Regions from separate parts of the Microbacterium sp. LWH3-1.2 genome, predicted to be linked through region 1. Evidence: predicted binding sites of a transcription regulator. Region 1 holds the regulator's gene; each other region holds the start of a gene.
The links. Region 1 encodes HrcA, which represses chaperone genes, less so after heat shock. Its sites were predicted from a motif close to TTNGCACTCGNNNNNNNCGAGTGCNAA; they were not measured.

Region 1 (10,614 bases):
CGTCCCTCTCGCGACGTGCGGCGATCCGGCGCTCGTCGTACTCGCTGTAGGCGTCGACGATGCGGCCGACGAGGGTGTGGCGCACGACGTCGTCGCTCGTCAGGTACGAGAAGTGGATGTCGTCGATGTCGCCGAGCACGCGGGTCACGAGCCGCAGGCCGGAGGCGCCCTGCGGCAGGTCGATCTGCGTGATGTCGCCGGTGACCACCATGCGCGTCCCGAAGCCCAGGCGCGTGAGGAACATCTTCATCTGCTCGGGCGTGGTGTTCTGCGCCTCGTCGAGGACGACGAAGGAGTCGTTCAGCGTGCGGCCGCGCATGTACGCCAGCGGAGCGACCTCGATCGTGCCGGTCGCCATGAGCTTGGGCACCAGCTCCGGGTCCATCATCTCGTTGAGCGCGTCGTACAGCGGGCGCAGGTACGGGTCGATCTTGTCGGTGAGCGTGCCGGGCAGGAAGCCGAGCCGCTCACCCGCCTCGACGGCCGGCCGCGTCAGGATGATGCGGCTGACCTCCTTGCGCTGCAGCGCCTGGACGGCTTTCGCCATCGCGAGATATGTCTTCCCGGTGCCGGCGGGGCCGATGCCGAACACGATCGTGTTCTCCTCGATGGCGTCGACGTACGCCTTCTGGCCGAGGGTCTTCGGGCGGATGACCTTGCCGCGCGAGGAGAGGATCGCCTCTCCGAGCACCTCCGACGGGCGGGGCCCGCCCTCACTGCGGAGGATGCGGTTCGACGAGGCGACGTCGTCCTCGCCGAGCGATTGACCCGCCTTCGTCATCGCGACGAGCTCGTCGACCAGCGTCCGCGCCGCAGCGACCGCCGCCGCCTCCCCCGTCAGAGTGATCTCGTTGCCGCGCACGTGCACATCGACACCCGGGTGCTCCTTCTCGACGACCCGCAGCAGGCGGTCCTGTGGACCGAGGAGCTGCACCATCGCGACGCCGTCGACCTCGACGTGGTCGCTCACGGTCTCATGAGCAGGTTGATCAGGCACCGAGACTCTTCTCTTCGAGGCCTCCCGCGAGCACATGGGCATGCACGTGGAAGATGGTCTGGCCCGCGTTCGGGCCGGTGTTGAACACGAGGCGGAAGTCCCCGTCGGAGTGCTCGGCAGCGACCGTGTTCGCGAGGCCGACGAGCTCGGCCATGAGGTCTGGGTCGCCGGCGGCGAGCTCGACGACGTTGCGGTACTCCCCGGTCTTGGGGATCACCAGCAGGTGCACGGGTGCTTTCGGGGCGATGTCGCGGATGGCGAATGCGTTCTCGGTCTCTGCGATGATCTCGGACGGGACCTCGCCGTCCAGGATGCGCGTGAAGATCGACGGTTCACTCATGTCGCAAGTCTACCGACGGGGTGCGCGCGGGGACGGCTGCGGCCCGCCCCGCTCACCAGCGCCCGAGGGCGGTGCTGACGACTGCCAGCGCCGCCGGACCGGCCGTCGAGGTGCGCAGCACGGTCTCGCCGAGGCGCACGAGTCGCGCACCCGCGGCCGTGAGGGCGTCGAGCTCTTCCGCGGCGATGCCGCCCTCAGGTCCGACGACGAGCACGATGTCGCGTTCCTCGGCCGGCTCCACTGTGAGGGCGCTGAGCCGCTCGGTCGCCGCCGGCTCCAGGATCAGGACGACGGATGCTGCCGCCCGCCGCGCGAGCGCCGCAGTCGTGGTCAGCTCCGCCACCTCCGGCACCCACGCGCGGTGCGCCTGCTTCGCGGCCTCGCGCACGATCGTCGCCCAGCGCGCCCGGCCCTTCGCCGCCTTCGCGGCGTCCCACCGCGAGACGCTGCGGGCGGCCTGCCACGGCACGATCTCGTCGACACCGAGCTCGGTCGCCGCCTGGACGGCGAGCTCGTCGCGATCCCCCTTGGCCAGCGCCTGCACCAGCACGATGCGCGGGCGCGGGGGCGCAGCATCCGTCCGTCCGTCGATGCGCACGACGACCTCGCGCGGCGCGACCGACTCGACGCTGCCGGTGAGCCAGGCCCCCCGCCCGTCGCCGACCGTGACCTCCTCGCCGACCCGCACGCGGCGCACGGTCGCGGCGTGGTGCGCCTCCGTACCGGTGAGGGTCACCGTCTCGCCGGGGGCCGCATCGACGGGCTGATCGAGGAGGAAGTGCAGGGGCACGGGTCAGCCGTTCCGGAAGCGATCGCGCAGCTTGGCGAACAGGCCCTGATGGAACTCCGCCAGCTTCGGCGAGGGAGCCTTGGTGCGCTTGGCGAACTCCTCGATGAGGGCGCGCTCCTTGTGGTCGAGGCGCGTCGGGGTGACCACGTGCACGCCGACCCTGAGGTCGCCGCGCTGGGAGCCGCGCAGCGGCGTGATGCCGCGCCCCTTGATCGTGAGGATGTCGCCCGCCTGCACGCCCGCCCGCACCTCGAGATCGACGGGGCCGTCGAGCGATTCGATCGTCGTCGTGGTGCCGAGGATCGCGTCGGGCATCGACACCTCGAGCGTCGCGAGCAGGTCGTCACCGTCGCGGCTGAACACCTCGTGCGGCTGCACGGTGACCTCGATGTACAGGTCGCCGTTCGGGCCGCCCGCCGGGCCGACCTCGCCCGAACCCGGAAGCTGCAGGCGCAGTCCGGTCTCGACGCCGGCCGGGATGTCGAGCGACACTGTTCGGCGCGCGCGCACGCGCCCCTGCCCCTGGCAGGTGGCGCACGGGTACGGGATGGTCGTGCCGTAGCCCTGGCAGACGTTGCACGGCTGGGTCGTGACGACGTTCCCGAGGAGGCTCCGCACCTGGCGCTGGACGTTGCCGGTGCCGTGGCAGATGTCGCACGTGACCGGGCTCGTGCCCGGCTGGCAGCAGGAGCCCTGGCAGGTCTCGCACACCACGGCGGTGTCGACCTCGATGTCGCGGTGCGTGCCGAACACGACATCCCCGAGTTCGAGCGTGACGCGAACGAGCGCGTCCTGGCCGCGCTCGCGACGCGACCGGGGACGACCGCCACGCGACCCGCCCGCTGCGCCGAAGAACGTCTCGAAGATGTCGTTGAACCCGCCGAAGCCGCCGGCGCCGCCGCCGAACGGCGAGTCGTTGCCGCCCATGTCGTAACGTGCGCGCTGCTCGGGGTCGCTGAGGACGTCGTAGGCATGCGTCACGAGCTTGAAGCGCTCGGACGCCTCCTCGCCCGGGTTCACGTCCGGGTGCAACTGGCGGGCCAGCTTGCGGTAAGCCTTCTTGATCTCGTCGGTGGAGGCGTCGCGTGAGACGCCGAGGACCTCGTAGTGGTCAGCCACATTCGCCTTCCTGCCGCGGCGAGGCCGCGGGATCGTGGGTGCGCGCGTGCGTCAGCGGGAGCTGTCGTCCTGCTCGAGCATGCGCGTGAGATAACGCGCGACGGCGCGGACCGTCGCGAGGTTCGTGGGGTAGTCCATGCGTGTCGGGCCGAGCACGCCGACGCGGGCGAGCGCGCCCGTCGCGTCGTAGTCGCTGGCGACGACGGATGCCTCGGCCAGACCGAACGCCTCGTTCTCACGGCCGATGCTCGCCGAGAGGCCCTGTTCGTCGGCGACCATCTCGCCCATCAGCCGCAGCAGGGTCACCTGCTCCTCGATCGCCTCGAGGAGCGGGTAGATGCTGCCGCGGAAGTCGGACTCGCGGCGGGCGAGGTTGGCGCTGCCTGCCATCACGAGCTTGTCCTGCCGGAACTCTTCGAGCTCCTCGGCGACGGCGCGCACGATCTCATCCATTGCGCGTTCGTGCGCAGGCGCTTGCGTGTGGGGAGCGTCGAGTCGCTCGGCGATGCGCTGCAGTCCCTCGCGCACGGGGCGGCCGACCAGGAGGGTGCCGAGGCCGGCGCGGATGTGCGCGAGATCGGAGTCGTCGAAATCCTCGCCGACGAAGGTCAGTCGCTGAGAGACGCGTCCGGTGTCGGTGACCACGATCACCAGCATGCGTCCGCCTCCGAGCTGCACCAGCTCGACGTGCGTGACGTTCGCGCGCGCGAACGAGGGGTACTGCACGATCGCGACCTGGCCGGTCAGCTGCGTGAGCGCCCGCACGGTGCGCACGAGCACGTCGTCGAGGTCACCCGACCCGTCGAGGAACGAGGCGATGGCGGCGCGCTGGGCCGGCGAGAGCGGCCGGAGCTCGGCGAGGTGATCGACGAAGACGCGATAGCCCTTGTCGGTCGGCACCCGGCCGGACGAGGTGTGGGGCGCCACGATGAGGTCTTCGTCCTCGAGCAGCGCCATGTCGTTGCGGATCGTCGCCGCCGACACGCCGAAGGAGTGGCGCTCGACGATCGCCTTGCTGCCGACCGGCTCGCGCGTGTCGACGTAGTCCTGGACGATCGCCCGCAGTACCTGCAGACCTCGTTCGCTGACCATCCCGCCTCCTCACGCCGCAGCTGGCACTCGCATGACTGGAGTGCCAATTCTATCCGATGCCCCTGTCAGGATCGCCGAGCCACGCAGGTCGGGTTGCCGTCTCACCCGGAACCGCAATGCCGCCGAGGTCAGTCGGTGAGCGCGCGGACCACGGCGTCGGCGAGGAGACGGCCGCGGCGGGTGAGCACGACCCTCCCCCGCAGCGCGGCGTGACCGTCGATGAGACCGTCCGCGATGAGCGCGGCGACCGCGTGGCGGCCCTCGCCGAGGAGCTCCTCGACCGGCAGTCCGTCGCGGATGCGGGTGCGCAGCAGCACGCTCTCGAGGTTCCTGGCTGCGGCATCCGGAATCTCCCGTCCGGCGGCCGGCGACTCGCCCGCGGCCAGCCGCTGCGCGTAGGCGGCGGGGTGTTTGACGTTCCAGAACCGCACGCCCGCGACGTGGCTGTGCGCGCCGGGGCCGAAGCCCCACCAGTCCGAGCCGACCCAGTACGCGAGGTTGTGTCGCGAGCGGTGCGCGTCCCCGCGCGCCCAGTTCGACACCTCGTACCAGCCGAATCCTGCGCCCGCGAGCATGTCGTCTGCCAGTTCGTACATGTCGGCCTGCAGGTCGTCGTCGGGGGCGGCGACCTCGCCGCGTCGGATCTGGCGGGCGAGCTTCGTGCCGTCCTCGATGATGAGCGCGTACGCCGAGACGTGATCGGGTTCGAGCGCCACCGCCGCCCCCAGCGACGAGCGCCAGTCGTCCAGAGACTCGCCCGGGGCGCCGTAGATGAGGTCGACGCTCACGTCGAGTCCGGCGCCGCGCGCCGCGCTGACCGCCGTGCGGACGTTGTCGGGGTCGTGCGTGCGGTCGAGCGCGGCGAGGACGTGCGGGACCGCGGACTGCATGCCGACCGAGAGACGGGTGACACCGGATGCTGCGAGCTCGGCCGCGACCGCGGGGGTGACCGTGTCGGGGTTGGCCTCGACCGTGATCTCGGCGCCCTCGGCGATGCCGAATGTGTCACGGACACCTGCCAGCATGCGCCCGAGGTCGCCCGGCGGGAGGAGCGTCGGGGTGCCGCCGCCGAAGAACACCGTCGACGCGGGACGGACGCCGCCGGCGCGGGCGAGAACGGGCGCGGCAAGGGCGATCTCGCGCAGGAGCGTGTCCGCATACTCGTCCTGGCGGGCACCGCGCAACTCGGACGACGTGTAGGTGTTGAAGTCGCAGTAGCCGCAGCGCACGCGGCAGAACGGAACGTGCAGGTACACGCTGAAGTCGGCGGCCGGATCGATGCGCGTGCCGAGCGGCAGCGAGCCGTCCGAGGGAACGGGCTCGCCCAGCGGAAGTGCGGAGCCCATCAGCGCCTCACGCGGGGGTGGTGTACAGCGGCGAGATCGCGCGAAGGTAGCGCGTGAACAGCTCGCGTCGACGGCGCTTCGTGAGGCCGGGAAGCATCCGGTAGAGCACGGCGCGCGGGGCGTCGAACGCACGGACCGTGAACCAGACCTCGTCGTTGTCGTACCAGTCGAGCATGAACGACTCCTCGCCGCTGACGACCGATTCGCTCACGGTGCCCAGCGCGAAGCCCACGCGGCGAGGCTCCTCCACCGCGAAGATGACGCGGAGCTCCGCATCGGCGCGCAGCCCCTTGACGCGGCCGTCGACGCGGACCGTCGTGCCCGCGCCGACGAACGGCGTGCCGTCGGCGTCGAACCGCTGTTCGGCCTCGGACCGGCTCGGCGCGACGGGGTTCCCCTCGGCGTCGAAGCTGACGCCCGAGTACATGGGGCCGGACGCAGGCCGCACATCGGTGAGCACGAGCCCCGCACCGCGCTGCGCGGTCCACGACATGAGCGCCTCGCTCGCCGCACGGAAGCGGGTCTCGCCGCTGCCGATGCGCCACGACTGCTCCGCCGGGATGCTGCGCTCCGGTGGATACTGCATCAGATCCGGCGCCTGGGTCGCCCCGACAGCGGCATAGTCGACGGTGTCGTCCCGGAAGGTTCCTCGACGCATGGATTCCAGCCTACTTCGCGAGTCGGGTCACTTCTTGGCAGGACCCTCGACGTCCCCTGAGAGCGCGGCGATGAACGCCTCCTGCGGGACCTCGACGCGACCGACCATCTTCATGCGCTTCTTGCCCTCCTTCTGCTTCTCGAGGAGCTTGCGCTTGCGCGAGATGTCGCCGCCGTAGCACTTCGCGAGGACGTCCTTGCGCATCGCCCGGATGTTCTCGCGGGCGATGATCCGGGCGCCGATGGCGGCCTGGATCGGCACCTCGAACTGCTGGCGCGGGATGAGTTTGCGCAGGCGCTCGGTCATCATCGTGCCGTACGCATAGGCCTTGTCGCGATGCACGATGGAGCTGAACGCGTCGACTTTGTCGCCCTGCAGCAGGATGTCGACCTTGACGAGATCGGCAGTCTGCGAGCCAGCGGGCTCGTAGTCGAGGCTCGCATAGCCCTGGGTCTTGGACTTCAACTGGTCGAAGAAGTCGAACACGATCTCCCCCAGGGGCATGTGGTAGCGCAGTTCGACGCGGTCCTCGCTGAGGTAGTCCATTCCGAGGAGCGAACCGCGGCGGGACTGGCAGAGCTCCATGACGGTTCCGACGTAGTCCTTCGGCAGCAGGATGCCGACCTTCACCACCGGCTCGGACACCTCGGCGACGCGGCCGTCGGGGTACTCGCTCGGGTTGGTGACGACGACGGTGTCGCCGGTGTCCGTCGTGACTTCGTACGTCACCGAAGGTGCGGTCGTGATGAGGTCGAGGTCGAACTCGCGCGAGAGGCGCTCGGTGATGATCTCGAGGTGCAGCAGACCGAGGAAGCCGCAGCGGAAGCCGAAGCCGAGCGCCACCGACGTCTCGGGCTCGTACTGGAGGGACGCGTCCGACAGCTTGAGCTTGTCGAGCGCCTCACGGAGGTCGGCGTAGTCGCTGCCGTCGATCGGGTAGATGCCCGAGAAGACCATCGGCTTCGGGTCGGTGTAGCCGGCGAGCGCCTGGCCCGCGGGCTTGCGCTGATTCGTGATCGTGTCGCCGACCTTGGACTGGCGGACGTCCTTCACGCCGGTGATGAGATACCCCACCTCGCCGACGCCGAGGCCCTTGGTGGGGACCGGCTCCGGGCTGGACACACCGATCTCGAGGAGGTCGTGCGTCGCCTTCGTCGACATCATCTGGATGCGCTCACGCGGCTCGAGCTTGCCGTCGACCATGCGGACGTATGTCACCACGCCGCGGTAGGAGTCGTATACCGAGTCGAAGATCATGGCCCGGGCCGGGGCGTCCGCGTCCCCCTTCGGAGCGGGGATCTGCTCGACGATGCGGTCGAGCAGGGTCTCGACCCCCATGCCCGTCTTGCCGCTCACGCGGAGCACGTCGTCGGGCGAGCCGCCGATGAGACCGGCCAGCTCCGCCGCGTACTTCTCGGGGTCGGCGGCGGGCAGGTCGATCTTGTTGAGCACGGGGATGATGTGCAGGTCGTTCTCGAGCGCGAGGTACAGGTTCGCGAGCGTCTGCGCCTCGATGCCCTGCGCGGCGTCGACCAGGAGGATCGCGCCCTCGCAGGCCGCGAGCGAACGCGAGACCTCGTACGTGAAGTCCACGTGTCCGGGGGTGTCGATCATGTTGAGTGCGAAGGTCTGACCGGCGGCGGCCCACGGCATGCGCACGGCCTGCGACTTGATCGTGATCCCGCGCTCGCGCTCGATGTCCATACGGTCGAGGTACTGCGCGCGCATGTCGCGGTCGGAGACGACACCCGTGATCTGCAGCATGCGGTCGGCCAACGTCGACTTGCCGTGGTCGATGTGGGCGATGATGCAGAAGTTGCGGATCAGCTCGGGCGGCGTGGCAGAGGGCTCGAGGGGCTTCAGGGCGCGCGGTGACATGTCCAGACGATTCTACGGGTGCGCGCTGCTCGACGAGCCCCGGCGACGGCGGCGGGGTCAGGCAGCAGCGGGGAGGCGGCCGAGCCCCTCCAGCAGCTCGTCACGATCGCTGGCCACGCACACGCGAATCCAGCCCTCGCCCGAGGTGCCGAACGCGCTGCCAGGGGCGACGGCCACGCCCTGCTCGTCGAGGAACCGCTCGGACCACGTCATGACATCGCCCGCGGACACGTGCGACACGTCGATCCAGAGGTAGAAGGCGCCGGTCGGATCCAGGTATCGCAGACCGCGCGCATCGAGGAGCGCCGTCGCCGCGGCGAGGTTGCCGCGATAGTGGGCCGCGCTGTGTGCGACGCCGCCCTGTTCGCCGGTGAGGGCCTCGGCGGCCGCCCGCTGCGACGGCTCGTCGACGCAGCTGACAACCGCCTCCTGGACGCGCAGCATCGTCTGCCGCCATCCCGGAGGCGTGACGAGCCACCCCACCCGGGCCCCGGTCATGGCATACGTCTTCGACATCGAGAACACGGACAGCACGCGGCCGTCGGCATCGAGCGTCGCGGGGCTCACGTGCGGCTCACCCCAGGTGAACCGCTCGTACACCTCGTCGCTGATGAGCCACAGATCGTGGCGGCCTGCGAGGGCGATGAGCGCTTCCAGCGTCGCCCGGTCGAACGTCGAGCCGAGCGGATTGGAGGGGGTGTTCACGATGATCGCCCGCGTGCGCGGCGTGACCAGCGACTCGAGCTCGCCGAGATCGGGCTGGAAGGCGCGCTCGGGACGCAGCGGATAGGGCACCGGCGTCGCCTGCAGGAGGTGGGCGTTCATCGTGAAGGTGGTGTAGCCGGGGTCGGGCACGAGCACCTCGTCCCCTTCCGACAGCGTGAGCGCCATCGCGAGGTGCAGCGCCTGCGTCGCGCCGATCGTCACCCAGATCTGTTCGAGCTCGACGTCGAGCGCGTTCTCCCGCGCCAGCTTGTCGCGGATCGCTTCGCGCAGCGCCGGGATGCCGCCGTTGGGCGTGTACCGGATCGCACCGTCGTGCCACGCCTGGGACGCAGCATCCCGGATCCGTTGCCCCGCCACCTCGCCCGGTTCACCTACGGCGAGGATGATCGTGCCGGGCCGGCGCAGCGCGCGCTCGAGGATGTGGCGCACGCCTGAACCCGGCATGCGCGCGATGTGCGGGGCGATCTCGGGCATGCCGCCATGCTAGGGGGGCCTGCGCCGATACCCTGTCGTCATGGTCGTCCAGGTCGTGCTCGTTCACGGCATCCGGACGTCCGCGACGATGTGGCGCGCGCAGGCCGAATACCTGACGGTGCGCGGCAACCCGGTCACCGCGGTCGACCTCCCCGGCCACGGATCCCGCATCGCCGAGGAGTTCACGCTCGAGTCGGCTTTCGCCACGATCGACTCTGCGGTGCGCGCCGCGGCCGAGCGCGGTCCTGTCCTGCTGTCGGGCCACTCGATGGGCGGGCTCCTGTGCATCGAGTACGCGGGGGCGGAGACTCCTCCCCCCGTCGCGGGCTTCATCGCGGCATCCTGCACCGCCATCCCGCGCGGCGTCGGCCTCGCGACCTACCGGGTCCTCGCGCGCGGCTTCGACTCACTGCCCGACCGCGGGATGTGGCTCACCGACCGCATGCTCGATCGCATCCTCCCTGACGAGACCCGGGCCGACTTCGGGGCCGGCGGCTATGCGCTCGACGCACAGGACGTGGCGCTGCGCAGCCTGTCCGTGCTCGACCTGCTCGCGGCGCTCCATCGCATCGACGCCCCCCTCTGGTTCGTCAACGGTCAGTACGACCAGCTCCGCGTGAACGAGAAGCTCTTCATGAGGATCGCGCGCCACGCGGAGCTGATCGTCGTGCCGCGGACGACCCATCACGTGACCGTCATGCGTCCGCGCGTGTTCAACGCACTCCTCGAGGTCGCCCTCACGACGCTGGAGGCGTCACACCGCTGAGGCCGCGCGCTCCCGACTGCGGATCGCGTAGGTCATGAAGCCGCCCGCGATCGACAGGACGCCCCCGACGAGGAACAGCAGCCAGAAGCCGCCCACGAGCGCGACGAGGCCCGCGCCGAGGAGAGGCCCGATGAGCTGGCCGAGGCTTGCCGACACGTTCACGAATCCGAGGTCGCGCGCGTGGTCCTGCGGATACGGCAGCAGGTCCGCGCCGAGCGCGAGGCCCACTGACATGTATGCCCCGTAGCCGACGCCGAGGAGCGCCGCCGCGATCATCGCGGTCGTGAGCGACGGCGCCACCACGAGGATGATCGACGCGAGTCCCTGGACGACGGCCGACCACACAGCGAACGGGATCCGTCGCCCGGTGCGGTCGGAGATCCACCCCGACGCGATCGAGGACACCACGACGAAGAGCGTGTACACGA
Region 2 (10,614 bases), 1.2 Mb from region 1:
CGCGGGCGAATGCACGCGGGTGGTGACGTGGTACCGCTACTCGGCGACTCCGACGATCACCATGCACCCCTATGACGGAGAATCGCGCCCGATGCCCATCCGGCGCGAGGCGGGCCGACTCGTGCTCGATCTCGACGGCGTGGCGCCGGAAGACGTCGCCTGGATCGATGTCGGCTGGCCATCGACCGGTCTGCGCTCGCTCATCCTGATCGACACCCCGGGAATCGCTTCGCTCTCGCGGGATGTGTCCGCTCGCTCCACGGACTTCCTCGTGCCCGACACCGAGCCTTCGTCGGCCGACGCGATCGTCTACCTGATGCGTCACCTGCACGCATCGGACCTGAAGTTCCTGGAGTCGTTCCGCGACACGGCTGCCGGGGCGTCGCAGACGGTGAACGCCGTCGCCGTACTGTCGCGCGCCGACGAGATCGGATCCGGTCGCATCGATTCGCTCCTGTCGGCGGGGAAAGTGGCGCGTCGCTATGAGAAGGACGGCGACCTCGCATCGCTGTCACTCGGCGTGGTGCCCGTCGCAGGGCTCCTCGCGGAGAGCGCGCGGACGCTGCGCGAGGACGAGTTCGCCGCCTTCCGCGACATCGCAGGGATGGACCGCACCTCCCGCGAGGCTCTGATGGTGTCGGCTGACCGATTCGTGCGCCCGACGGAGGCGTCATCGTTGAGCGAGGACGTCCGCCGCGCGCTGCTCAACCGGTTCGGCATCTTCGGCGTGCGCCTCGCGAGCGCGCTGATCCGCGGCGGTGCCGCCGACTCCTCGCAGCTGTCGGAACAACTCGTTCAGCAGAGCGGGCTGAATGAACTGCAGCAGTTCATCCAGCTGCAATTCCGCACCCGCGCCGGGGCGCTGAAGGTGCGCGGCGTGCTCGATGCGCTGCAGACGCTCCTGCGCGAGAAGCCGCGCGACGGTGCGGATGCGGTCCTGGGTGGCGTCGAGCGCATCTACGCATCGGCGCACACGTTGCGCGAGCTCTCGCTCCTGTCGCGGGCGCGCTCCTCGGGACTGCCGCTGAGCCGACTGGATGCGGAGGAGGCGGAGCGCATCATCGGCGGAACCGGCCCCTCTGCCGGCGCCCGTCTGGGACTGGCGGAGACCGCAACCACCGCCGAGACCCGCGAGCGCGTCGACGAGCTGCTGGCGCGATGGCGCACGCTCAGCGAGTCGCCGCTGGCCGAACGGGCCACCGTGGAGGTGGCCCGCTCGGTGATCCGCAGTCTCGAGGAGGTCGCGTCAGAGCTCGCCGTCGTCGGAACCGGCGCGACGGACGTCGTACTTCCGGGCGGTCCACTGGAGGGCGCCGTGGAAGGTGCTGAAGAGGAGCGCGAGGAGCGCGAGAGCCCACTGGGCGAGGAGCACCTGCCGCAGCACGGGGGCGTGCTCGCCCGTGGTGAAGATCTCCGCTGACAGCAGGAAGAGCAGGATCTGCCCCGCCACGGTGGCCAGCTGCCACCACCGGACGTGCGGCTTGCGGTTGGTGAACGACACGAGAAGCACGATCTGCACCAGCAGCAGTGCGAGCGCCGTGCCGAACACGAGCCAGAAGATGATGTCGGCCGCCGCGGTGTAGGTCTCTTCGCTCCGGCCTTCTTCGACGGCGCGGGCGACGTCCGCGATGATGGGGAGCTGGTCCTCGCGGATGACGAACAGATAGACCACCGCCACGCCGCCGGTGAGCAGGCTCAACACCCACAGGAACTGGCTGAGCCTGACCGAGAACGGCGGGGGACGCTTGGTGAGTACGGGAGCCGCGTTCGCACTGGCGGTCGGCGGCCGCTCCGGAGCTTCTCGCCGCGGTGGCGGGGGCGGAGGCGTCGCTTGTCTGGGCACGGCGGTGGGCGCGGGCGGGCGCTGCACGCTCGAGGCCGCAATCTTGCGCACCGGCACACGGCCGATGGCTTCGCCCGGGGGCGGAGCCTCCTCGAATGTGGGCGGGGGCGGCTTGGGACGCGCGCTCGCGCGCCCTGGTCCTGCCAGGGCGCGCGAGCGATCGTCGTCTTCCCGTTCGGGCACGTCGGATCCTTAGTACTGGTCGTCGGGCTCCAGCTCGAGCGGAGGTTCCTCCGCGACGAACGTCGCCGCGTCGACGGCGTAATCGTCGGCGTCGTCGGCCACCGTCTGGATCTCGACCGGTGGCGCGACCTCTTCGACGGGAGCAGCTTCGACGGGGGCCGCATCGACAGCCACGACGGGCGCAGCATCGGGCGAGTTGTTGAACGAGTCGTCGGCCTCGGCATCCACATCGGTGTCGGTGTTCGTCGAGTTGTCGTTGAACGAACCGTCGATGTTGGTCGTCGTGTCTTCGTTGCCGATGGACACGTCACCCACCGTGGTGGTGTCTTCGGAGTTGTCGACCTCGGCGTCATCGCCGGCGGCAGCACCGTTGTCGCCGCTGTTGACGACGGCCTCCTGGTCGAAGATCTGGTTGACGTCGCCGTCCGCCCAGATGTTCTGGTTCACCGACTGGTCCACGATCGTCGCGCGGTTGTCGATCGCGAAGCTGTTCGTGATGTTGTAGATCTCGTTCTCGACCGACGGCGGCTTCGGCGGTGCCGGAGGCATCGGCGGCTTGGGGCTCACCTGGGGGTGGTCCACGATGACGGGGGCGACAGCGCGAACGTCTTCGACGCATGCGTCGCTCAGACCGTTGCGGGCCAGCGTGCCCTGCGGGTCCTCCTCGAACTCCGCGGCGGCGGCCGGGTCGCCCAGGAGACTGAGTATGAACTCGATCAATGCGTCGGCAATCGTTGCCAGAGGTGTTGTCATGACTCGGCTCCTGTCACTTCGAGAATCACTCTCGACATTAGGTGTTTCTCACAATCGGCGAATCGGGGGTTTTCCCGAATCGGTACGGGGGTTCTTGGGGGTTCTGGGGGCGTTGCGCACCCGTGTCCTCAGCCGTCCTCCGCGAGGGGTCGGGTCTGCGAGAGGGCGACGCGCAACTTGGCGATCAGATCGGAGCGCGAGGTCGCGCCGAGCCGCCGCCGGATGCTGGCGATGTGGTGCTCCGCGGTGCGCGGAGAGATGAAGATCGTCTCGCCGATCTCGGCGTACGTCTTGCCCTCCACGACGAGACGCGCGACATCCGTCTCGCGCTCGCTCAGCACTGATTCGGTGGCGTCCGAGGGCGTTTCGGCGTTCTCTCCGGGCTTCTCGGCGACTGCGGGCTTGTCCTGCGGGTACAGCTCCCGCGCCCGCGCGAGCAGGCGTGCCGACACCTTGCGGTCGTCGGAGCGTCCGGCTCCCTGACCGGCCAGCCGTGCGGCATCCCATCTCAGCCCTATCGCGGCGAGCGACTGGGCCGCCGCGTCGACCTCGTCGACGTCGACCGAGCCCGCGAGGACGGATGTCCACAGTCGCCCGGCCTTCGCCATGGTCTCGGCGACGCCGCTGTGCGGGGCAGCGTCCACCAGCGCGTGGGCGTGAGGGCTCAGCGACTCGGGGAGATTGCGGAGGATGCCGCGCTGGATGCCGGCCCACCGCAGATGCGCCGACCAGAGCGCCGGCCGACCTAGCGCGTCGACGAGCGCGAGCGCCCGCGTGAAGAGCGGCTCGGTGACCGTCTCGTCGCCCACCCGGGCACCGGCACTGACGAACTCGACCAGCGGAAGCAGCGCGTAGAGGTCGACGTCCGCGTCGAGGAGACCGTCGCGGCCGCGCTCCCACGCCGCCTCCAGGCCCGCGGCGTCCTCGTAACGCCGCGCCAGCCCGACACGGATCGCCTGAAGGAGCAGCTCATCGCGCGCGGCGGCCTTGGGCGTCAGCGCGACCGCGGCCTCGAGCGCTTCGCGGGACCGCGCACCTCTCGCCTGCTGCAGGGCGATCCACGACTTCCACAGCAGGAGCCGCGACATCACCCACGGGGTCCCCTGATGTCCCTCGATCGCCGCATCGACGACCGCCCGCGCTGTCGCGAGGTCGCCGGCGCTGATGGCGGCGACGGCGGCGATCACCGCGGGGTGCTCCGGCATGGGGGTGGACGAGCGCGACGCCGTGTACAGGTGCGACGCGCGCACGAGATCGGCGACCGCCGCATCGGCGTGATCGGTGCGCAGCGACGTCTGAAGGCCTCGCTGCAGGAGATTCATCGCCACGCCCAGCGTCGAGGGTGCCGCGCGCTGCACTGCAGGCGCGGATGCGTCTTCGGTCTCGGCCGAGCCCGTCTCGCCGATCCCGATGCGGGCGATCAGACGGCGGACGGATGCCTCGGCCGTCGTCGGGGGGAACACATCGTAGAACCCCGACCCGGTGTGGAGCATGCCCCGCATCGACCAGGTGGCGGCCGCGACATCGGCGATGCGCGCCGTGACGCTCTCGGAGCGGTCGGCGAAGGCCGTCGCTTCATCGAGGAGCTGGGCGGCCGAGTCGATGTCGCCGCATGACCACGCCGCCTGTGCGCGCTTCGCGGCGAGGTCAGCCGAGTTCACGCCCGCATCCGCCGCAGCGCAGTACAGCTCGCCCGCGCGCACGGGATCGGAATCGAGGAGCTGGTCGCCGTGTTCGACGAGGGCCGATGACAGGCGCGGGTCGCGGATGTCCGCGAGCCAGTCGCCGGTGCGGGATGCGAGAGGGTCCATGCCTCCGGGCATGCCCGCGATGAGGTCGACCAGCCGCCGAGCTGACAGGTTCGCCCGTACTGCGGAGCGCACCACCGGCACCGGACGCCCGTTGCGCAGCAGCAGCCCTTCCGCATAGCCCTGGGCGATGACGCTTTCGACATCGTCGAGAGGGTCGGTGAGCACCGGCGCGTCGTCCGACCACACGCTCATCGCCTCGATGATGCGCCGTACATCCTCCTCGACGACGCCCATCCGGTGGGCGACGCTCTGCTCGAGCACGTGGCCGAGCGCGGCGTGTGTGCCGTCGTCCACGCAGTCGCGATCGTCGTGGGCGGCGAGCGCGGCGGACACGAGCCACGCCACCCCGCCCGTCACCTCGAGCAGATGATCCAGACACTCCGGCTTCAGTGTGCGCTCGTTCGCCTCCAGGTAGTCGAGCACGTCCGCGCGAGTGAGGTGGCCCAGCACCACTGCGGGGCGGCTGCGCTCGAGGTGCCGCGCGATCGACGACAGTGCGTGAGAGTTCGACCAGGGCCGGCTCGTCGCGACCAGAGCCGCGTCGGGGTCGCTCGCCCGCACTCGCAGCCCCTCCATCTGTGCGGCCGGCAGCAGATGCAGGTCGTCGACGAGGAGGATGCTCGAGGCGGGGACGTCGAGCACATCGGTCTCAGGGCCGAGGACGGTGACCGTTGCGCTCTTCTGCGCGAGAAAGCGCTGGGCGCCGCGCAGCATCGTGGTCTTGCCGGAGCCCGCGTTCCCCGAGATCAGCACGCGCGGCGGCATGTCGTGAGCCGTGAGCGCGTCGATGAGCGGGCGTGCGTGGCGCGAACCGGTGAAGGTCGTCGCGTCGAAGAACGCTGCCACAGTCATTGTGGGTGAAGCCATGATGAATCGTCGTTCCCGGCGTCAGGCCACAGGGTCCATGGTGGGTGTGGGCGAGGGCTCCGGTGCGGGATCCGCGGGGGGCGGGTCCACCGGTGGGGTCTCCGTTCCCGGGTCGGTGCCGGGGTCGGTGCCGGGGTCCGTTCCGGGGTCGGTTCCGGGGTCGGTTCCGGGGTCCGTTCCCGGGTCTGTTCCCGGGTCGGTGCCGGGGTCCGTTCCGGGGTCGGTGCCGGGGTCCGTTCCGGGGTCGGTTCCGGGGTCGGTGCCGGGGTCGGTGCCGGGGTCCGTTCCCGGGTCTGTTCCCGGGTCGGTGCCGGGGTCCGTTCCCGGGTCGGTTCCGGGGTCGGTACCGGGGTCGGTTCCCGGGTCCGTGCCGGGGTCGGTGCCGGGGTCGGTGCCGCCCGTGCCGCCGCTGTCGCCGGTGCCTGCGCTCTGCGTGCCGGTACTGGGAGCGGGTGAAGCGCCCTTCGTGGGGCGAGGCGCCGGTGCGGCTTCGGTCGTCGTGGTCGTGGTGGTCGTCTTCTTCTGCGGGGTCGCACCCTTGCGCTGCGGGTTGGCCGCACGCGGCGCGGGCTGCTCGCCGACGGGGGCGGCGGTCTCGGGGGCCGCCTGCTGCGCCTCCGGTGCGGTCGCCTCGGAGGCGGCCTGCTCGTCGGTGGGCTCAGGCGTCGGCTCGGTCGAGACGGTGAAGAACCCGTTCAGTGCGCCCGTGCCCGCCGTGAGCGTGCTTCCGAAGACGATCGCGGCCGCGACGATGACCGCGCCGCCCGCGATCGCGACGATGTGTCGGGCGCTGGGCGCGGACGATGCTGCCGCGGCCGGTCCGACCGGAGCCGGGATGCCGCGCTCGATCGGGGACCCCGCGAGCTCGATCTCGGCGGCCGCCGCCCGCGTGCCGTCGAAGATGGCCAGCGCGCTGGACACGCCCAGCTGCACGTCGGTCGCGCGGATGAGAGCCGTGTGGGCGGCGCCGAGCGCGATCGAAGACTTCGGGTCGGCATCGATCGCGGTCGGTCGGCCGAACCGCTCGGAGAGACCCTGGGTGACCAGCGGGATCCGCGACGAACCGCCGATCAGCAGGATGGACTCGATCTGATCGGGGTCGATTCCCGCGTCCTCGAGCGCATCCTCGAGAGCGTCGATGGTCTTGGCGAGCGACTCGTCGATCATGCCCTCGAACTCCGCGCGCGTCAGCCGCACGCTCGAGCGACCCCCCGGCAGGAGCACCGGGATCACGGCATCGGAGTCGAACGACAGCGCCTCTTTGGCGTCGACGCACTCGCGCCGCAGCTGGGAGAGCGCGATGCGGGAGTCGGGGGAGGCGTCCTGCAGAGCTTCGGCGGGCACCTCGGCTGTGCGCAGCACGTGGCGAAGGACGGCGTCGTCGAAGTCCGCGCCACCGAGATTGTCGATGCCGACGGGCTCGCCCACGAGGTCGAAGGCGGCGTGGTCCTTGCGCAGGACCACGCAGTCGAATGTTCCTCCGCCGAGGTCGTACACGGCGAGGACGTGGCCGTCGTCGACGTTGCGGGACGCGTCGTAGTGGCGGGCGGCGGCCTCGGGCTCGGTGATGAAGGCGACCGCGCCTATGCCGATCGCCTCGAGCGCCGACCGCACCAGGCCGATGCGGTGCGGACCCCACATGGCGGGGTGCGTCAGGATCACGCCTTCCGGGCGTGCGCCCTCCCGCTCCGCGACCGTGTCGATCACATCGGCGACGGTCCGTGCGTACAGCTGTTCGGCCGGGATCGAGCGGCCGCCGACGACGATCGGGACCTCGTCGCCGATGCTCCGCTTGAACTCGCGGATCAATCGCTCGGGCTGCGTCACACCGCGGCGCTCTGCCGCATCGCCGAAGAGCAGTTCACCGTCTTCCGCGACGAAGACGACCGTTGCCACGCTGTCGGCGCGGCGGCCCAGCGGGAAAGAGGAGGTGACGATACTGCCGTCGGGAGCAAGCCTGGCTGTTGCCGCACCTACTCGGCTGGTCCCGACATCAACCGAGAGGAAATAGGATTCCACGCTGAAACGCCCCCACATCGTTTGCGTGCGAGCTCCCCCGACCTCGCATCGACCGCCCTCGTTCGTTCCCCACGAAAGAGCGGCCGACGTCTGCGATGATACATCCGCTTCGAAATGGCGTTCAAGGGGTTGGCTCATTATGCGAAGCGCGGAGGTCACGAAGCGAAACCCGCGTTCGAGCATGACGACTCATTGGCACTCACGTTGCATGAGTGCCAGCCGGTTGCCTAGACTGACGTAAGCACTCTCAATGTCAGAGTGCTAACGAGTCTTAGTCTCAAGAAAGAAGAGGTAGACCGTGTCGGTTTCCATCAAGCCGCTCGAGGACCGCATCGTCATCAAGCAGGTCGAGGCCGAGCAGACCACGTCCAGCGGTCTGGTCATCCCCGACACCGCCAAGGAGAAGCCCCAGGAGGGCGAGGTCGTGGCGGTGGGCCCGGGTCGTATCGACGACAACGGCAACCGCATCCCGCTCGACGTCGCCGTCGGCGACCGCGTGATCTACAGCAAGTACGGCGGGACCGAGGTCAAGTTCGGCGGCGACGAGTTCCTCGTCCTGTCGGCTCGCGACGTCCTCGCGGTCGTCGTTCGCTGAGTCCCGCGCACAGCGTACCGAGAGGGTCGGATGCTTCGGCATCCGGCCCTCTCGTCGTTCGCGGACGCGGTGGCAGGATTCCGGTCGAGGACGGCAGGAAACGGATGCTGCGAGCCCGGGGAAGCGGCCGTGCCCGCGGCGGGGCGGGCGTAGGCTGACTCGGTGAGTCACGAGCAGTCTTCCCTTCCCGATCGCGACGTGGTGGAAGCACTCGATGATTCGACGGCGCTCGACCTCGGTGTCACCACCGGGGCCCGCCGGATCGTGTCCGACGCCGCCGCGGTCCGGGAGGGCCGGCTGGGCGGGATCTTCGCGTTCTCGGCGTACCTGCTGTGGGGTTTCCTGCCGCTGTACTTCCTGCTCCTCGCGCCCACCGGGCCGTGGGAGATCGTGGCGTGGCGCATCCTGCTGTCGCTCGTCTTCTGCGCCCTGCTGCTCACCGTGACCCGCACGTGGCCGCGCCTGGCGGCGATCTTCCGGCAGCCGAGGGTGCTCGGGCTCACCGTCGTCGCGGGCCTGCTGATCTACGTCAACTGGCAGGTCTTCATCTACGGCGCGCTCAGCGGCCACGTCATCGAGACCAGCCTGGGCTACTTCATCAACCCGATCGCCACCGTGCTCCTGGCGGTGCTCGTGCTCCGCGAGCGCCTGCGCACGACGCAGTGGGTCGCCATCGGCATCGCCGCGGCGGCGGTGCTCGTCATCGTGATCGGCTACGGCGCCTTCCCCTGGATCGCGCTCACGCTCGCCGCATCCTTCGGCCTCTATGGCCTCGTGAAGAAGAAGGTCGGCCCCTCGGTGGACGCGGTCAGCGGACTCACCCTCGAGACGCTGTGGCTCTCGCCGATCGCCGTGGTCGTGCTCGTCATCGTCGGCGCGACCGGCGGCCTGACGATGGGTGCGTACGGATGGCAGCACACCGTGCTCCTCAGCCTCACCGGCGTCATCACGGCCGTGCCGCTGCTGCTGTTCGCGGCGGGTGCACGCCGGGTGTCGCTCACCACGATCGGGCTCATGCAGTTCGTCGCGCCGGTGCTGCAATTCCTGGTGGGCTGGCTCGTGCTCGGCGAGCCGATGCCCTTGGAACGCTGGATCGGCTTCGGCCTGGTGTGGGTCGCGCTCATCGTGCTGACGGTCGACTCGCTCATCCACGCCCGTCGCGCACGGGGTGCGGCATCCCTCGCCTCCTGACCCTCTGCGCCAAACCACCCCTTCTCGCCGATACCACCCGTCGTGGTCCGCCCATCACGCATGGATTCGGCGAGAAGGGGTGGTTTGGGTACAGAACAGGCGCGGGATGCCGCAGCCCGGGGCGCGCTCAGCGCACGAGGCGGGCGATGGCCTGCGTGGCCTCGGTGATCTTGGCGTCGGCCTCGGCACCGCCCAGGCGCGCGGCATCCACGACGCAGTGACGCAGGTGGTCGTCGAGCAGACCGACTGCGACGGCCTCGAGGGCGGAGGTCAGCGCGCTGATCTGCGTGAGGATGTCGATGCAGTACTTCTCGTCCTCGACCATCTTGTGGATGCCGCGGGCCTGACCCTCGATGCGCTTGAGGCGGTTCAGGTACTTGTCCTTGTCGGTGATGTAGCCGTGGTGGGCGTGCTCGCCGGCGTGGGCGGGGGAGTGCTCGAGAGCGGTGTCGGTCATGTCGGACTCCTTCAACGGTGAGTGGTCGAGAGGCTGCGGAACCGTCGCAGGCGCAGGCTGTTGCCCACCACGAAGACGCTCGAGAACGCCATCGCCGCTCCCGCGATCATAGGGTTCAACAGCCCCAGCGCTGCGAGCGGGATCGCGGCGACGTTGTAGGCGAAGGCCCAGAAGAGGTTGACCTTGATCGTGCCGAGGGTCGCGCGCGAGAGGCGGATCGCGTCGGCAGCGCTGCGCAGGTCGCCGCGCACCAGGGTGACGTCGGAGGCCTCGATCGCAGCATCCGTTCCCGTTCCCATCGCGAGACCCAGATCGGCCTGCGCGAGAGCGGCGGCGTCGTTCACGCCGTCGCCCACCATGGCGACGACGCGGCCTTCGCCTTGGAGCTCGGTGACGACGGCGACCTTGTCGTGCGGGAGCACCTCGGCGATCACGCGGTCGATCCCGACCTCGTCGGCGATCGCGCGCGCCGCGGCGGCGTTGTCGCCGGTGAGCAGCACCGGCGTGAGCCCGAGGGCCTTCAGCTGCCCGACGGCCTCGCGGCTCGAGGGCTTGACCTGGTCGGCGACGACCAGGAGTCCGCGCACCGCGCCGTCCCATGCCGCCAGCACCGGGGTTCGGCCGAGCGCCTCGGCCGCTGCCTTCGCAGCGGCGAGATCCTCGGGGAGCGTCAGCACCCAGTCCGCGAGCAGCGCCGCGCGGCCGACGAGCACGGCGTGCCCTTCGACGATGCCCGAGACGCCCTTGCCCGGCACGTTCTGGAACGACGCGACGTCGGGGAGGGGCCCCGTCTCCGCCGTGGCGGCGCGGGCGATCGCCTGCGCGATCGGATGCTCGGACGCGTGCTCCAGGGCTCCGGCGAGGCGCACCAGCTCGGCACGCGCGGCCGATGCCT
Region 3 (10,614 bases), 2.6 Mb from region 1:
CTCGCCCGGCATGCCCATGGGGAAGAGACCGGGCAGCAGCATCCGTCCGTCCCCGTCGGCGAGTGCCGGGTTCACGAGCACGGCCTTCAGCTTCGTGCCGCCGAACCACTTCGGCGGGCCTTCTTCGATGCGGATGCTGCCCACCACTGCCTGCTCGAGCACTTCGGCCGGGATCGCCTTCGTGGTGCGGCCGAGCAGCACGGCGCTTTCGAGGGCATCGATGCCGTGCGGCGGCGTGTACTCCGCGATGATGACGGGTCGGCCGGGCTCGTCGCGGAGGTGGCGCCGGCGCGCGACGGCCGCGAGCACGACCGCTGTGCCGAGTCCGAGCACCGCCACGCCGCTTTGCAGCCAGCCCCACGGTGACGCCAGGAAGCCCGGATCGAACTGGACGAACGTGTCGGGTTCGAACCCGATCGCGATCGTCATCGTCTGGTACGGCTGGACGTCGAGCGTCGACGCCACGACCGCGCCGTCGACGTCGCCGATCGGGCAGGTCTGGGTCGAGCCCTGGTAGCCGACGTAGCAGGACTGCGCGCCGGTGCTCGCGTCGGTGAGGTCATCGGGCATGCTCACCCGCGCGGTGATGCGACCGAACCGCTGCGGCCAGGCGACGCCGTTGATGTCCCAGTAGAACTCGTCGGCGCCGGTGTCGGCGAAGTACCGTGTGACGTTCTCGAGCGTGTAGGTGAAGACGTACGTCTGGCGGCCGTGGACGTAGTCGTCGGCGCGCGACGTCATGATGTAGAAGCCGTCCTCGGACTCGGTCTCCTCGGCGCGGGGTGCGCCGGTCTCGTCGGTGATCGAGACGAGATCGGGGTGCAGAGGCGCGCCCTGGTAGCTGTCGGGGATGATGCGCCGCATGCCGCGGTTCTGGTCGAAATCGGGGAAGATCGCGACGAACGTCTCGACGACCGTCAGGGTGCTCGTGCCGTCGTCGGCACGGCCGAGCTGGTAGTCGACGTCGAGACTCTCGAACGAGAAGTCGTCGACTCCCGCGTGCGCGGGGGCAGGGTCGAGGCCGGTGAACGCCAAGGCTCCCAGCACGGCGAGCACCGCACCCACGACTCCGAGACGACGCGTGCGCGACGACGCGACTGCAGAAGACCCCATGGGGCCAGCCTAGGGTCGGCACAAGGCTCTAATCTGGACGCTATGACCGATCGCCGTCTCGCCATCGACGCGTGGGAGAGTCTGTTCCGCGCGCAGCACGAGGTGTTCGGCGATATCAACGACGACTTCGACGACGAGACGCTGAGCCAGGCCGAGTACGACGTGCTCCTCACGGTGACCCGCGCCGACGACCTCACGGCGCGCCTGCGCGACGTGACGGCGAACATGCTGATCAGCCAGCCGAGCGTCTCGCGCCTCGTCGACCGCATGGTCGCGCGCGATCTGCTCACCAAGTGCGCCGACCCCGACGACGGGCGCGGCGCGCTCGTGCGCGCGACGGATGCCGGGGCGTCGCTGTTCCGCCGCATCGCCAGTGCCCACGGCAAGGCCATCGCCGAGCGCATGTCGCTCCTGTCGGACGACGAGCTCTCACAGCTTCGCGACCTCACCGCCAAGCTCCGAAAGAAGCAGCCCAGCTGCTGATTTCACTCCCGGTCGCGGCTACGGCGTGCGGCGGCGCAGGGTGAGCGACGCGAGGATCAGCGCGCCCACCGCGAACGCGACCACGATGAGCAGCGGCCCGAAGACCTCCCAGCCCTGGTCGCCGTCCGTCACCGCGTTGATCGTGTCGATGGCGTAACTCAGCGGGAGGATCTTCGAGATCTGGTACAGCGCCTCGGGCATGTCCTCCCGGGGCATGAAGAGGCCGCCCAGGATGATCTGCGGGAACACGATCAGCGGCATGAACTGCACCGCCTGGAACTCTGTCCGCGCGAAGGCGCTCGCGAGAAGGCCCAGCGCGGTGCCGAGGATCGCATCGACCACGGCCACCAGCCCGAGTTGCCACAGCGGCCCGTCGACCTCCAGCCCGCACACCCACACGGCGAACGTCACCGTGATGACGGCTTGCAGGGTCGCCATGAGCCCGAAGGCGAACCCGTACCCGAGGATGAAGTCCGCCTTCGCGATCGGCGTCGTCATGAGCCGCTCGAGCGTTCCGGACCGGCGCTCGCGAAGCGTCGTGATGGAAGTGATCAGGAACATCACGATGAACGGGAACAGCGCGAGGATCGGTCCGCCGAACTGGTCGAAGACCCCCTCCTGATCGCTGAACAGCCACGCGAACAGGCCGACCAGCAGGCTCGGTGCGACGAGCATGAGCGCGATGGAACGCGGGTCGTGGCTGAGCTGCCGCAACACGCGGCCCGCCGTCGCGAGGGTCAGCAGCCCGTTCACGACGCGCTCCCGCGGTGCGGGTGCTCCACGTGCTCGGACTGTTCTCGCGCTTCGCGGCGGGTGAGCGGATGCTGCGCCTCGACCTCCGCCCGAGACGGCGCGTCGCGCTCGATGAGCGTGAGGAACGCAGCATCCGGATCCGTCGTCCCGGTGTCGGCGAAGAGGCCGCCGGGTGTCGTGTCGGCGATGATGCGGCCCGCGCGCATGAGCACGAGGCGGTCGCAGCGGAGCGCTTCGTCCATGACGTGGCTCGAGACGATCAGCGTCGCCCCGGCGTCGGCGAGGCCGCGGAAGACCTCCCACAGCTCCGCGCGCAGCAGTGGGTCGAGGCCGACGGTGGGCTCGTCGAGCACGAGCAGCTCGGGAACGCCCAGCATGGCGACGGCGAGCGAGACGCGGCTCTCCTGTCCGCCGGAGAGCGAGTCGATCGTCTGGTCGCGCTGGTCGGCCAGGCCCACCTGCTCGATGACACGATCGACGTCGGTCCGGGGCGCGTCGACCAGCCGTGCGAAGTAGCGCAGGTTCTGCTGGATCGTGAGGTCTCCGTAGACCGACGCGGCCTGAGTGTCGTACGCCACCCGCTTGCGCAGTGCGCGCGAGCCCGCGGGTTCGCCGAGCACCGTCACGTCGCCACCCGCCACCTTCTGCACGCCCACGATCGCGCGCATCAGGGTGGTCTTGCCGCATCCCGAGGGGCCGAGCAGCCCGGTCACCTGCCCGCGCGGGATGTCGAGATCGAGCCCGGTGAACACCGCGGTCCTCCCGCGCCGGACGTGCAGACCGCGCAGGCTCACCGCATCCGCCCCTGCTTCGTTCGTCACGAGTCGAATAGTGCTCTCCCTCCTCCGCGCCGTCAACGAGCCGCGCGGTGGTGCGGTGTCAGACGTCCTCGGCGAGGCCCACCTCGTCGTGGATCTCGCGGAGACGTCCGTCATGGGTGACACCGTCGATGGTGACCGAGCCCGAGGCCGGGCGCGACGTCCTTCGCGGTGTACGGGAAGCGGGTCCGGCGGCCGGGCACGGCGACGGCCGGCCGGCATCCTTGCTGACGCTCCAGGGTCGAGTCGTTCGATCCTCGGCGGACGTAGTCTGACGCCATGCACACGCGCACGCAGGCAAGGCTGCAGGTCGTCGCCGGCCCGATGTTCGCCGGAAAGTCGGAGGAGCTGCTGCGCCGCGTCCGCCGCGCGCGCATCGCCGGGCTCGAGGTCGAGGTGGTGAGCCACGCCCTCGACGATCGCCGGGGCGAGGGGCTCGTGAGCTCGCACTCGGGGCTGAGCGTGCCGTCGCGGTCCGTGCCCGACGTCGCCTCCCTCGTCACCGGGGTTCGAGGCCGCGGCCTCGACCTCGTCGCCATAGACGAGGCTCAGTTCTTCGGCACCGACCTCGTCCCCGCCGTCGACGAGCTGGTCGCCGGCGGGGTGACCGTGGTGGTGTCGGGGCTGTGCATCACGTTCGACGGCCGGCCGTTCGAGCCGCTGCCGGAGCTGATGGCGATGGCGGAGGATGTACTGAAGCTCACCGCGGTGTGCGCGGTTTGCGGGGAGGACGCCGCGTTCCACCAGCGCATCGCCGGGGTTCCCGCCGGCGATGCCGGTGTGCCGACGCCCGCGCACGTCGGGGGGATCGAGTCCTACCAGGCCCGCTGCCGCAGGCACTTCACCGGAACCGCTCGACCGTAGACGACAGAACGGATGCCTCGCCGCTCGGTCGGCGGGAGGCATCCGTGTTCTGGAATGGCCCTACTGCTCGATCGGCTGCGGGGCGTCGGACTCGTGTGCCGTGATCGTGGGCGCGCCACCCTCGGACATGACCTCGATCTTGCGCGGCTTCGCCCTCTCGCTGACCGGGATCGTCACGCTCAGCACGCCGTTGTTGTAGCTCGCCGAGATGCGCTCGGTGTCGACGCCCTGGCCCAGGTTGAGCTGGCGCAGGAAGCTCGCCGCCTCTCGCTCGCGTGTGATCCACTTGACGTCGTCGCCGCTCGTCAGCGTGCGCTCCGCGCGGATGGTGAGCAGCTGTCCGTCGACGTCGATGTCGACCGAGCCCGGGTCGATGCCCGGAAGGTCGGCCGTCAGGACGTAGTGATCGCCGTCGCGGTACAGGTCCATCGGCATGCGGCGCGGGCCGCGGCGCGCGTCGAAGAGACCGGCCGCAAGGCGGTCGAGGTCCCGGAACGGGTCGTAAGTGGCCATGGTTATCTCCTCTCGTTTCTGAGGTTGAGTCGTATCGGCTCAACTATGCTCAGATTAGCACTCTCGGGTGCGGAGTGCTAAGTGGTTCGGCGTTCGCCGTGAACGAACGCGGCCCGGGATCGGCCCCCCTCCCCCGGCAGCCGGCGCCGCTCAGGTCACCCCACGCGGCCACCGCCGCCATCTTTCGTGCGCAGGCGGCCGGCTCGGCTCAACACTCGATGACGTTCACGGCGAGACCGCCCTCGCTCGTCTCCTTGTACTTGTGCGACATGTCGACGCCGGTCTGGCGCATGGTCTCGACCACCGCGTCGAGCGAGACATAGTGCGAGCCGTCGCCGCGCAGGGCGAGGCGCGCAGCCGTGACCGCGGTCGACGCGGCGATCGCGTTGCGCTCGATGCACGGGATCTGCACGAGGCCGCCGACGGGGTCGCAGGTGAGACCCAGATGGTGCTCCATGGCGATCTCCGCAGCGTTCTCGATCTGCCGGTTCGTGCCACCCATCACCGCGGTGAGACCGCCCGCGGCCATCGCGCACGCCGACCCGACCTCCGCCTGGCAGCCCCCTTCGGCACCCGAGATCGAGGCGTTGGCCTTGAACAGCGAGCCCAGCGCCGTGGCGGTGAGAAGGAACCGGCGGATGCCTCTGCGACGATTGGCCTCTGCGACCTGCTCGTCATCCCAGCCTGCGGCCTGTTCGGAGGTCGCCGCATGCCCGTGGTAGCCGAGCAGGGCGCTGCCGACCAGCTCGCCGTACGGCGTCACCGCATTGCCGGCTCCGAGGCCGGAGTCGGCGAGAAAGCGCCACCAGTACATCGCGACGGCTGGCACGATGCCGGCGGCACCGTTCGTCGGCGCGGTCACCACGCGCCCGGCCGCGGCGTTCTCCTCGTTCACCGCGAGCGCGAATGCGCCCAGCCACTCCCCCGGGAGCTCTCGCCGACCGTCGGCCTCGGCCGCCTCGAGCTGCTCGCGGATGGATGAGGCTCGGCGCTTTACGCCCAGCATTCCAGGGAGCACACCCACGGACTGGAGACCTGCCTCGACGCACGCGGCCATCGCGTCCCAGATCATGTCGAGGCCCTCCGCGATGTCCTCGTCGCGACGCAGGGACTCCTCGTTCATACGCGCGGCCTCGGCGATGGTGATGCCCCGCTCGTCGCACACCGCGAGCAGCTCCTCGGCGCTCGAGAAGTCCAGGGGGAACGCGTGCGGGCGCACCTGCGCCACCTCGCCGTCGCGGCGGATGAAGCCGCCGCCGACGGAGTAGTAGGTCTCGCGGACGACGATTCCGGCATCCGTCCCGCTCACCGGCTCGACCGGCGCCGTCAAGCCTGTCCGCCGGATCCCGGGCGTGGAGAGGGAACGCGCGGGGCCGTCGCCCGGTGAGGCCCATGCCTCGAGCCTCATCGCGTTCGGGTGGGCGGGCAGGTGCGTGCGGGGGGCGAAAACGACGTCGCCGCGTTCGAACGGCACCGGGTGCGTACCGGCCAACTCGAGCGCGCGCCCGTCGGGCCAGTCTGTCCACGCCGAGCGCACAGCATCCGGATCCACCGACTCCGGCTCGAGACCCTGCAGACCCGCGACGACGGCGTCGGGCGTGCCGTGACCGATGCCTGTCGCGCCCAGCGAGCCGTACAGCGTGCAGGTGACGCGGCCGACGCGCGGCAGCACGCCGGTCTCGCGGAGACGGACGACGAAATCGTAGGCGGCCCGCATGGGGCCGACCGTGTGGGAGCTCGAGGGTCCTACGCCGATGGAGAACAGCTCGAATGCCGAGACGTAGGCGCTCATCGCGACCAGGCTAACCCGATCGGGGCGCGCAGTCTGACGCCTGTTATCGACTCGATATGAGCAGGATGCCTCTTCATCGGCGCATCCATGGTGCAGCGTGGCGCCGTCAGGCGGCGACGGGCCGGAACGAGACGAGGCCCACGGTGTTGCCCTCGGAGTCCTTGACGAACGCCTGCCACTCGCGGTGGCCGGCCGGTCCGAGGGTGTCGTCGTCGTGGGTGAAGATCACGTGCGGCGGCGAGACGACCTCGGCCAGTTCACCGATCCGCCCGAGAGCTGCCACCACATCGTCGACGTGCAGGTACAGCAGCGCCGTCGGGGCGTTGCGGTCGAGCAGCAGCCGGACCCCGTCGAGGTCGAAGAAGAGCAGACCCGGCGGATCGAAGATCGCCGTCGCGTCGGTGCCGAGGAGAGCGGCGTAGAAGCCGGCGGCACGCTCGAGGTCGTCGGCGTGCTGGGCCACCTGCACAAGTCTCATGGCGTCATTCTCGCCCTCGCCTCGGCGGTGTGCCAGTGATGGCGCTCTTCCCGCCGCACCGGGGTTGGGGTATCAATGAGGCAGGCGATCCTGGAGGTTGGCGATGCTGTTCGTGCTCTATCTGATCCTGCTCATCGGCGGAATGGTGATCCTGGGCTTGTCGTTCGCGTCACCGATCCTTCCGGCCCTGGTGTTCGTCGCCGGCCTGCTCTGCATCGTCGCCGCGGTCGCCATTCCGGTCACCGCGGGGGCCTTCGAGCAGCGCAGGTAGCGCGCCCCCTGTCCTCCGCGGTGCGTCCCCACGGGGAATGAGTGGCGCTGTGGTCGAGCGGTCCCCACGGTCGAGCGGAGCATTGGTTATCCGCTGAGGCTATGGATGGCCGGAGTCAGTTCGCGCGCGAGATCTCGCGCGAGGTACCCGAGTCCGATCCGCTCCCCGAGGCGGACCCCCGCGCGAGCATGCGCCCAGGATCCCCACACCGCGGCACGAGCCGGATCCACGCCGCGTGCGGCGAACCCTGCGATGGCGCCGGCGAGCACATCGCCGCTGCCGGACGTGCCCAGCCCGCCGTCGCCGTCGTCGAGCCGCCATGCGCGCCCGTCCGGGCAGGCCACCACGCCGTAGCAGTTCACGACCGCGTCGAAGGCCGCGGCGATCTCGCAGACGTCGGCCACGTCGTCGGCGAACTCGCGGCCGAGCAGGATCTTCGCCTCGTCCTTGTTGGGGTTCAGGAGGAGGTCGTCGGGAAGGCTGCCGCGATCGATCTCGGGAAGCACTCCGAGCGCGAAGGCGTCGAGCACGACCAGGCGAGGTCCTGTCGCCGCGACGGTGCGCAGCGTCGCCCGCGTCTCGTCGGCGTCGCTGAAGCCGGGCCCGATCAGCACCGCATCGGCCGCGGCGACCCTCTCGCCCAGCTCTCCGTCCAGCGGCGCGTCGGCACCGTCCGGGAGCGCCAGGATGCCGGCTTCCGGAAGCCCGATACCCACCTGCGCGTCGATCGACTGGGGCACCGCGAGCGCTACGCGTCCGGCACCGACCCGCAGCGCCGACTCCCCCGCGAGGAGCACCGCTCCGGGTGAGGTGCGCGATCCGCCGACGACCACGACGTCGCCGCGGGACTTCTTCGAGTCGCCCGGCCCGGGCAGGCCCCACTCCCGCAGGAGCGCATCGGTGACGGGCTCAGCGCGGCTGGACATCGGGATCCCCGGGGTGAGCGGTGACATCGGCGCCCTCGCGCTGGAGGTGCGCGACATCCGAGAACGCGGCGAGCTCCCAGCCGGCATCGGCCCGGACCAGGTGGGTGATCGAGGCGTTCAAGACGGTGTGATCGTCAGCGAAGCTGAGGAGCTCGTCCTCCCGCAGCGGAAGCAGGATGTATAGCAACAGCATGACCACCGCATCGTGCACGACCAGCATCGCCGTGTCGGGACCGCTGTCCAGCGCCTCGCGCAGGAACGACCGGAGTCGCAGGGCGACGTCCGCCCAGGACTCGCCCCCGGGTGGCCGATGGTAGAACTTGCCGAGGTGGCGGCGGCGCGAGAATTCCTCGGGGTGACGACGCGCGACTCCCTGCCTCGTGAGCAGATCCAGGATGCCGAGCTCGCGGTCGCGCAGCCGCTCGTCGACGAAGACCCGCAGGCCGGCTGCTCCGTCATGAGGGCCGGCCGCTCCGTCGCCCAGCGCGATAGCGAGCGTCTCCCGGGCTCGGGCGTAGGGCGACACCCAATACAGGTCGATGTCGTCACGGTGGCCGGCGAGCCACGCGCCGAGCGCGGCCGCCTGCTGCTGACCGGTCCCGGAAAGAGGGACATCAGCATCCCGCACGTCGAGCGGGATCACGTCGAGACCTTCGATCTCGGCGCGCGTCGCCGCGATGTTCCCGGTGCTCTCACCGTGCCGGACGAGCCACAGCTCTCTCACTGCCATCGCCCCAGGCTAGGCACGTCAGCCCGGCGGCAGATACCCATTGACAGGCGGCGTCTGTCGCGTCGCGCGCGACCATCGTCGAGCGTTCAGCACCCCGCCATCCGGACAACGCTGGCGCCGGCGCCGTGCGCGGCCCTAAGGTGTCGGACAGCGCGTCCAGGACAGCACACGACGCGACTTTGTTCATCCGCAGCCGCCGGGGGGCGGCGCCACAGATGGGAAGTCGAATGTCAGACAGCAAGCCGACCATCGTCCTCGTGCACGGCGCGTGGGCCGACGCATCCAGCTGGAACGCCGTGAGCGTTCCTCTCCAGGCGGAGGGGTACACGGTCCTCGCCCCGCCGAACGAGCTGCGCGGGCTGACCGCCGACGCGGCCTACATCGCGTCGTTCCTCGCGCAGCGGACGAGTGGACCCGTCGTGCTCGTCGGTCACTCCTACGGAGGTGCGGTGATCACGAACGCCGGCGCACACGGGGGCGACGTGAAGGCGCTGGTGTACGTCGATGCCTTCATCCCCGACGAAGGCGAGACCGTCGTCGGGATCCTCGAGGGATCGGGCTCCGCCCTCGCGGTCGCGGATCCGACCACGGTGCTCGACGTCGCCGGCTACCCGGGCGCGCCGGAGGGAGCCGCCGAGGCCTTCCTCAAGCCGCAGACGGTGCACGACGCGTTCGCGCAGGACCTGCCGGAAGCCGACCGGTGGACCATCGTCGCGACCCAGCGTCCGGCATCCTTCGTCGCGAACGTGACGCCCTCGGCCGCGCCCGCATGGAAGACGATTCCGAGCTGGGCGGTCCTCGGCACCGAGGACCGCGTCATCCCGATCGACACACAGCGCCGCATGGCCCGGCGTGCCGGAGCCACCATCACCGAGGTCGATGCATCGCACGTCTCGATGGTGTCGCAGCCGGACGCGACGCTCGAGGCGATCCGTGCCGCGGCGGCATCGATCAGCTGACCCCTCCCGCCTCACGCTCGGCCGACGCCCGGCGGCTCTTGCCATACCAGGCGCGGCTCGAGTTCGAGGTAGCGGGCGCAGCGGGCGGCAGCATCCTGGATCGCGTCTTCTTCATCAGGAGCGAGACGCCGCAGCGGGCGGATCTCGAAGGTCGCCACCCGCGTCGTGAGCGTCCGCTTCATCCCCGCGACCACCTGCCCGTCGACGAGCGCCATTCCGATCGCGCTCTCGCGCCCCCGCGACAGCAGTCCGTCGGCATCGAGCGCCCAGCGCGAGTCCTGATAGCCGCGATACATCTCGTCGAGCACCTGCAACAGGTGGCCTTTCGGCGAGACGGATGCTGCGGGCCGCCCGGGAGCGTGCCAATAGGTGCGATCGTCGTGATCGAACGACTCGAGTCGGTCCGCCGCGCCCGCGAGTCCGCGGCGCACATCGGTGAGGGTGAGAGTCGCCCAGTACGCGAGGTCGCGCGCGGTGGCGGGCCCGTGTGAGGTGAAGTAGCGGAGGGCGAGTTCGACGAGCGCCTCGTCACGAGACAGACGCCGAGGTGCGACGACCCGGTCCGAGAAGAGCGCGTAGGTGTGCTCTCCGTCACGCGGGATTCCGCTGCAGATCCGGGCATGCAGCTCGAGATGGGCCGCCAGGAGCATGAGCTGCATCCCGGTCAGCTCGTGACCGCGCTCCACGAGGGCGTCGGCGAGGTCGGTGCGCGTGCGGTCCGGGGACTCGGCCAGCGTTGCGAGCACGGCGTCGGTGAGGGCGGTCAGGCGATCGCCGAGCGCGACGAGCTGCTGGTCCACCGTCGACAGCACGCGGGCGCGGGTGAGCTCGAGGAGCCACAGCGCGTCGTCGGCGAGGACGTAGTGCCATGTCGGACGCAGCACGTGCGTCCTCAGTACGCGTCCGCTCGCCAG

Region 2: the regulator HrcA is predicted to act here: its motif matches at 7,669-7,695, upstream of groES (co-chaperone GroES).
Region 3: the regulator HrcA is predicted to act here: its motif matches at 4,599-4,625, upstream of MRBLWH3_RS00690 (Hsp20/alpha crystallin family protein).

What each region holds. Positions count from the first base shown of each region.
Region 1 is NZ_JBEGIK010000001.1:2,746,984-2,757,597, forward strand. Features, by position in the region: gene MRBLWH3_RS12800 (PhoH family protein) at 1-937, opposite strand, end outside; gene MRBLWH3_RS12805 (HIT domain-containing protein) at 990-1,337, opposite strand; gene MRBLWH3_RS12810 (16S rRNA (uracil(1498)-N(3))-methyltransferase) at 1,390-2,127, opposite strand; gene dnaJ (molecular chaperone DnaJ) at 2,131-3,246, opposite strand; gene hrcA (heat-inducible transcriptional repressor HrcA) at 3,298-4,338, opposite strand; gene hemW (radical SAM family heme chaperone HemW) at 4,467-5,684, opposite strand; gene MRBLWH3_RS12830 (DUF1990 family protein) at 5,692-6,342, opposite strand; gene lepA (translation elongation factor 4) at 6,370-8,220, opposite strand; gene MRBLWH3_RS12840 (pyridoxal phosphate-dependent aminotransferase) at 8,278-9,420, opposite strand; gene MRBLWH3_RS12845 (alpha/beta fold hydrolase) at 9,461-10,186, shown strand; gene MRBLWH3_RS12850 (MFS transporter) at 10,175-10,614, opposite strand, start outside.
Region 2 is NZ_JBEGIK010000001.1:1,570,151-1,580,764, forward strand. Features, by position in the region: gene MRBLWH3_RS07255 (dynamin family protein) at 1-1,420, shown strand, start outside; gene MRBLWH3_RS07260 (IniB N-terminal domain-containing protein) at 2,036-2,779, opposite strand; gene MRBLWH3_RS07265 (LuxR C-terminal-related transcriptional regulator) at 2,908-5,457, opposite strand; gene MRBLWH3_RS07270 (Hsp70 family protein) at 5,479-7,353, opposite strand; gene groES (co-chaperone GroES) at 7,775-8,071, shown strand; gene rarD (EamA family transporter RarD) at 8,336-9,262, shown strand; gene MRBLWH3_RS07285 (metal-sensitive transcriptional regulator) at 9,390-9,719, opposite strand; gene MRBLWH3_RS07290 (heavy metal translocating P-type ATPase) at 9,731-10,614, opposite strand, start outside.
Region 3 is NZ_JBEGIK010000001.1:140,502-151,115, forward strand. Features, by position in the region: gene MRBLWH3_RS00665 (DUF2207 domain-containing protein) at 1-1,113, opposite strand, end outside; gene MRBLWH3_RS00670 (MarR family winged helix-turn-helix transcriptional regulator) at 1,156-1,596, shown strand; gene MRBLWH3_RS00675 (ABC transporter permease) at 1,615-2,349, opposite strand; gene MRBLWH3_RS00680 (ABC transporter ATP-binding protein) at 2,346-3,170, opposite strand; gene MRBLWH3_RS00685 (thymidine kinase) at 3,447-4,031, shown strand; gene MRBLWH3_RS00690 (Hsp20/alpha crystallin family protein) at 4,092-4,544, opposite strand; gene MRBLWH3_RS00695 (L-serine ammonia-lyase, iron-sulfur-dependent, subunit alpha) at 4,753-6,336, opposite strand; gene MRBLWH3_RS00700 (VOC family protein) at 6,443-6,814, opposite strand; gene MRBLWH3_RS00705 (hypothetical protein) at 6,918-7,085, shown strand; gene MRBLWH3_RS00710 (ADP-dependent NAD(P)H-hydrate dehydratase) at 7,172-8,011, opposite strand; gene MRBLWH3_RS00715 (histidine phosphatase family protein) at 7,995-8,741, opposite strand; gene MRBLWH3_RS00720 (alpha/beta fold hydrolase) at 8,969-9,700, shown strand; gene MRBLWH3_RS00725 (winged helix DNA-binding domain-containing protein) at 9,712-10,614, opposite strand, start outside.